Linked DNA regions of Novipirellula artificiosorum. The protein of the gene in region 1 interacts with the protein of each later gene in a pairwise test. Links are inferred from orthologs where the notes say so. Each region holds a gene or a part of one and is shown on either strand. Other genes may lie near its edges.

Region 1 (3,290 bases):
CGTTTCCAACGCCTTGGCGTTGCGTTGGCGACGGGCCAATACGTCCGTCGCGACCTGCTTGCAGCATTACCGATCCCAGTCCGATCCACTCAGCTTCGAAATCTCGCACACACGTTGGCTCGATATTTGGGCGCAATGGAATCTGGGTCAGTGGCGTCCGATGATGGATGGATGCAACCAAATGTGTGAGGATGCCCTGCAACGCAACGACCTGTTTCAGTGGATGGTCATGAGCGGTGCCGCTGGCGCATCGGCGTGGCTGATGCGAGACCAAGTTGAACAGTGCGCCAAAATTCGAGAAGATAATGCCAAGCATGTCATGCCCGGGGTTGGCATTCAAATGTTCAACTTCACGGAATGGCTTGCTAACCTCCACTTGACGATCTACCGAGGTGACTTTGCCAAGGCATGGGATCAGTTTGAATCGCTTCGGCCAGGTCTGATGAAGCTGCCATTTAGCAGGCTGCAACTAACGCGAGTGACCGTTTTATCCACCGGAGCGTTGATCTGCCTGCATTTGCTCAAGACAGAATGCGATGAGCAATGGGCCGTGCGCGCCAGAGGTTTTCTGCAACAGCTCAAGCGAGAGCAAAATGCCTACGCCGATGTGCTGGCGTTGCTTTACGGCGGATTGCTAAGACAGCTTACTTCATCGACCCGCACCAACAAGAAAGAAGCTTGTCGTCAATTAACCCTCGCATGCCAAATGGCTAAGAGCCAACAGTTGCGGCCGTATCAATTGGCCGCTCAAGACGCAATTGACACGGTGGTCTCCGGCGAAGCCGTGGGGCATCTGGCTGACCGCATGCATCGACACGGAGTCAAGATGCCTGTTCGATTCAGCCGCTTGTATACCGTGGATCTCGACTAGCCTTCGACGATGATGCCCATGCTGCGGGCGGTGCCTTCAATCATCCGCGTTGCATGATCGAGGTTACGAGCATTGAGGTCTGCCATTTTCTTTTGGGCGATCTCTTCGCATTGGCCCCGTGTCACGGTGGCAACCTTGTCTTTGTTCGGAACGCCACTTCCCTTAGCAATGCCGGCACTCTGCTTCAGCAAGGATGCGGCTGGGGGGCTCTTGGTGACGAATTCGAAACTGCGATCGCTATAGATGGTGACGATCACCGGGATCGGGGTACCATTGTATTCTTTGGTTCGATCGTTGAATCCTTGAACGAATTGCCCAAGATTCACACCGTACTTTCCCAATGAAGTTCCGACGGGCGGCGCGGGGGTAGCTTGGCCGCCAGGAACTTGAAACTTTGCGACCCCGGTTACTTGTTTTGCCATCTTTTTATTTCGTTATTTGATTCGGTATAGGGTTGAATGATTAGGGAAGGAAGCTGCGAGCGAACCGCTGACAGCCGACAACGAGCCGTTACAGCGGTTCGACTTGCCAGTGATCGAGTTCCATCGGAACACTTCGTCCAAAAATGTTGATGATGACGGTAATGCGGCCATTCGCTTCGTCCACCGAATCGACGTCGCCCTCTTGGTTCTCGAAATTGCCTTCCTTGACGCGGACTCGGTCTCCGACCTTGAAAGGGATGGCGGTTTTGATCGGTGCTTCTTCCTCGTCATCCAGTTCCGGCTTATTCACAAACCGCTCGATATCCGCAGGCTCCATCGGCATCGGCTTCCCGGCCGCTCCGGTAAAGTCGCTGATGCCACCAGTTTCCCGAACCAAGAACCAAGTGTCATCATTGATGATCATGTTGGCCATGATGTAACCCGGTAGCAATTTTCGCTTGGTGACCCGGCGTTTTCCATCACGAGTGAAGGTCGCTACATCTTCGCTTGGCACGATGATCTCACCGAAGAACTCTTGCATGCCCTCCATCAGGACCCGTTTTCGAAGCGCGTCGGCAATGGAATCTTCGCGGTTGAACGCGACCTTCAAGATGTACCAATCCATCTTTGCTTCGGTCTCTTCTACCGTATCGACTTTCGGCTTCGAGATCTTTGGCTTGGGTGCAGGGGGTGGGGGCGCAGGGGCGGAGGCCTGTTCCGTGTCGACATCGTCTGCACCGCCAGCAGCGACCGTTTCGGTCATCTCGACCGTCGCGTCCTCTTGATCCTGCGAGTCGGCCGCAGCCTTGTCGGCATCGTTTTCCATCGTCTCAAGATCGTCTTTCGTAGGATCGGCTTCGTTCACGGTTTTCCAGCTTCGTTCACGGTAATACGTTAGGAGGGAGCAAAGAGCCGACCGCAGCGTTCGGGCGTCGGCAAAGCTTTAGGGACGTTGTTAGCTTGTCACGCCGATGAAATTAAAGATGAACTGCCAGAGGATGTCGAAGCTGAACAATGCGATGGCAAGGAAAAAAATCGTGAAGATGACGACGATCGAAGCTCGAATCAGCTCATCCTTACTCGGCCAGGTGACCTTGTTCATTTCCGCTTCGACGGCAATCAGAAAATCAGCGAATTGTGGCCAGTTGACCAAACGGTACCCGACCCAAGCTCCGATCGCGAGCAGCAACCCCGAGGCAACCGGGGCAACGTAGGATCCGGTGGGAAAATAACCGCGCAGTGTCGCATACAAGCTCCAACTACCCAGGGCGACGATCACCCAGATGGCTAAGCATGTCAATTGTCGAACGATCCGTCCCTGGTTTGGCTTGTAAACCGAGGTATGGAACAATTCGCTCGTAAGTGGGGCACTGTTTGTCCCCGCAATGTCTCGTGACACCGTTTGCTCCTAAAAGTGATCCCTGGCGACTGCAAGACTGCAAGTCCTTTGCAGCGGTAAACTTCGATGCATGATTTTTGTGGTCAAAGCAGGGGCGGAGGGACTTGAACTCTCAACCGCTGGTTTTGGAAACCAGTGCTCTGCCAATTGAGCTACACCCCTGAGTGATTTCTGATCGATCGAGTGATTTCTCGAACTTCGCGAAATCGTAACGAATCTGCTACAAAAAGCCAATGGCCAACAGAGGCATAAAACCCCGCTGGCCATCGGTTTTTGTCATTTGCAAAGTGGGTTTAGGAAAGAATCTTCGTAACAACACCACTGCCGACGGTACGGCCACCTTCGCGAATCGCGAAACGAACACCATCGTCCATCGCGATCGGCTTGTGAAGTTCGACTTCGACCTTGACGTTATCGCCGGGCATGCACATTTCAGCGTCAACCAAGTTGGCTGTGCCCGTGACGTCGGTCGTTCGGAAGTAGAACTGAGGACGGTAACCGCTAAAGAACGGCGTGTGACGGCCGCCTTCGTCCTTGCTCAAGCAGTAGACTTCTGCTTCAAACTTGGTGTGCGGCGTGATCGAGCCTGGCTTTGCCA
Region 2 (3,180 bases), on another replicon or contig:
CGGGGATGACGACGAAAGCCAGCGGGGGTTACAATACTTAGAGTCGGTGCTTCATCCGCCAACCCGGATCGAGATCACGCGAAGGCTTCGCGAAGCGGAATCCGCTGGGGTTCAGGTTGCCGTGTTAGACGTCCCGCTGCTTTTCGAATCGAAGTGGGACCGAAGCTGCGACGAGGTTTGGTGCGTCAAATCAACCTGGGCACACCGATTGCAGCGAGCACAACAACGAGGCTGGGATGAGGCCGAGCTTCGAAAACGAGAATCGAAACAGCTTGCGATGGAACAGAAATGCCGGCTCAGTCAGCGGGTTCTGACAAACGACCGAGGACTCGATGACCTTTGCTGCCAAGTTCGACAAAACTGGGACATATTGACTCACTCGGATGCTCACTATGTCACCGACGCACACTGCCAGGATCCTTAGCAAGACCGATGAGTTGAAAAGTTGCCGAGTTCAAACAGCGTTCGAAGCTGTTTTCGTCCCTGCAGCATTTTGAATAAGATTCCGCTTCCCAATTCCCCCCATCTCAACAACCAGCACTTCGCTCTTTTCCATCTCCCCCCCCTGCTCACTTCCCGCCATCACGTGGGACCTTACATCATGCAACCCAATCGGCCATCTCGCCCGCGAGATCAGCGTGGTTCGAGTGACAACAACGGACCGCGAGAGTATCGCAATTACCGACGTCAAAACGACCGACCTCGTCATCCCGACAAAGAGGTGGATCAGCGTATCCGTGAACTGGACGCGGAACGCGACCCGCTATCGCTGCCCGAAGAGATCGTCAGCGAAGCAAACAAGTGCGGCGAGAAAGTTGGCATTCCCAGTGCCGATCACGACACACCGCAGCTTAACATCGCTCAGTTGCAGCGGATGCCAATCGAAGAATTGAACGAGATCGCGGCCCGCGAGGGGATTGCCGAGGTCAAAGGGGGGAAACAGGAGCTGATCTTCAGCATCTTGAAGCACCGCATGAAGGCGGGCGGCTTGATGTTCGGCGAAGGCACGCTCGAAATCCTGCCGGATGGTTTCGGGTTCTTGCGTAGTGCCGACTACCACTATGTATCGTGCCCAGACGACATCTACGTTTCGCCGAGTCAGATCCGACGCTTCGGCTTGCAAACCGGCAGCCATGTTGCGGGTCAAATCCGGCCTCCGAAGGAAAACGAACGCTACTTCGCTCTGCTGCGAATCGAAGCGATCAACCGTTTGGATCCGATGCAGCGTCAGCACCAAAAGCCGTTCGATGAGTTGACGCCTTTGCATCCCAACAAGCGGATCATGATGGAGCATGACAGCAAAGAATGGAGCACACGTGTGGTCGACATGTTGACCCCGATCGGGTTTGGTCAACGCGGTTTGATTGTCAGCCCACCGCGAGCGGGCAAGACAATTCTGATGCAACAACTTGCTCGTGCCGTACTGGCCAACTATCCCGAAGCCTATGTCTTTGTGTTGCTGATTGACGAACGCCCCGAAGAGGTCACCGATATGGAGCGCGAAGTGCGCGGCCCCCAATGCGAGGTGATCAGTAGCACGTTCGATGAACCCGCCCAGCGGCACATCCAGGTCGCACAGATGGTGATTGAGAAAGCCAAGCGGATGGTCGAAGCAGGAACCGATGTCGTGATCTTCTTGGACTCGATCACACGACTCGCACGCGCGCACAACAGCGACGGCGAATCGACTGGCAAACTACTTAGCGGGGGGTTAGACGCGGGGGCGCTGCAAAAACCAAAGGCCCTGTTCGGATCGGCGAGAAAGGTCGAAGAAGGGGGGTCGCTGACGATCCTTGCAACCGCCTTGGTCGATACCGGCAGCCGTATGGACGACATCATCTTTGAAGAATTCAAGGGAACGGGGAACCTGGAAATCGTACTCGATCGTACCTTGGTGGATCGAAGGGTCTGGCCCGCGATTGACATTGGCAGCAGCGGAACGCGGCGAGAAGAAATGTTGATGGACCCCGAAGAGCATCGTCGCATTTCCGGTCTTCGCCGAGCAATCGCCGGGTTGGCACCAGCCGATGCGATGCAGAACCTGCTGACCCAACTTCGTAAGACGCAAAACAATGCCGAATTTTTGATGAGTTTGAAGGATGTCGATTGAACGAACGGGACTCGATGGCAAACTGCCAAAGGGACGAATCGCGATCATCGCAAGTCGCTACAACCCTGCAATTTGTGATTCGTTGGTCAAGGCCGCCGTCGCAACCCTCTGCGAAGCGGGCGTTGATTCGCAAAGCATCGTCGTCGTCAGGGTTCCTGGCGCCTGGGAATTGCCGCTGGTGGCTCGTAAAATGATCGACAAAGCAAAGGTGATCGGGGTGGTCACCCTGGGCTGTGTGATCAAAGGCGAAACGACCCACGATGAACACATCAACCGGGCAGTCAGCTTGTCACTGATGCAACTGTCGATCGAAACGCGGATCCCGATCGGATTTGGCCTCTTGACTTGCAACACCGTGGAACAAGCGTTGCAGCGAAGTGGTGGGAACGTTGGCAACAAGGGCGAAGAAGCCGCCGGAGCCGTGATCGAGATACTGCGGCTCGATAGCCAACTGTAAGCAACGTCTTTGCAGCGATCGTGGATTCTTGATGCCGATTCCGTTTGCCCCTAATCGGCGCGTGACCCGTTTGCTTCTAGAATCGTTGCACCGTCGAAGTTGCGCGGTGCTGATTCCCGTTTCCTCTGTTTGAAGTTGTTAGGTTCGAATGTCCACTCGCCGCCGCGCCCGCGAGATCGTATTGCAACTGCTGTACGAAGCGGACATCAATGACGCTCGTGAAGAGGACGCTGCGATGCAGTTCATCCGATCGCGACTTCAAGGCCGAAAAGCTTTAACGGTGTTTGCTCATCAGTTGCTCGTTGGAACGCTAAAAAACCGCGACGCCATTGATGTCCAGCTCTCTAAATTGGCGACCAACTGGACGCTACCACGGATGGCGGTGACCGATCGTAATGTGCTACGGCTGGGGGCATACGAAATCCTCTTCGCGGACACACCCGGCCGCGTCGCTGTCAACGAAGCGATCGTCCTCGCCAAACGTTACGGCGACAAGAACAGCCCTCGCTTCGTCAACGGGGTCCTCGACCGACTCTACAAGGATCTCGCGGGCCAGCCGCAAGCGGACAAGCCGACTTAGACGAGGTGCGAGCGGACGCCGGATCACTGACGG

Evidence for each region.
Region 2: the proteins of nusG (region 1) and rho interact in binary tests that used the Escherichia coli proteins (3 or more experiments, as listed by UniProt). The link is inferred for Novipirellula artificiosorum from one-to-one orthologs.

Annotation. Positions count from the first base shown.
Region 1 is NZ_SJPV01000007.1:401,905-405,194, forward strand. What follows is about bases 220-3,184. They hold nusG (transcription termination/antitermination protein NusG), read right to left. Parts: upstream 2,057-3,184; coding sequence 1,382-2,056; downstream 220-1,381. Other genes in these bases: Poly41_RS20250 (hypothetical protein), read left to right, coding at 220-871; rplK (50S ribosomal protein L11), read right to left, coding at 868-1,293; secE (preprotein translocase subunit SecE), read right to left, coding at 2,249-2,692; tuf (elongation factor Tu), read right to left, coding at 2,986-3,184. Outside these bases: more of Poly41_RS20250, read left to right, coding at 1-219; more of tuf, read right to left, coding at 3,185-3,290. UniProt on the Escherichia coli protein: Part of the processive rRNA transcription and antitermination complex (rrnTAC). The complex forms an RNA-chaperone ring around the RNA exit tunnel of RNA polymerase (RNAP).
Region 2 is NZ_SJPV01000001.1:862,750-865,929, forward strand. The notes cover bases 1-2,855. They hold rho (transcription termination factor Rho), read left to right. Parts: upstream 1-601; coding sequence 602-2,110; downstream 2,111-2,855. Other genes in these bases: coaE (dephospho-CoA kinase), read left to right, coding at 1-424; ribH (6,7-dimethyl-8-ribityllumazine synthase), read left to right, coding at 2,100-2,567; nusB (transcription antitermination factor NusB), read left to right, coding at 2,716-2,855. In the rest of the region: more of nusB, read left to right, coding at 2,856-3,147. UniProt on the Escherichia coli protein: Facilitates transcription termination by a mechanism that involves Rho binding to the nascent RNA, activation of Rho's RNA-dependent ATPase activity, and release of the mRNA from the DNA template.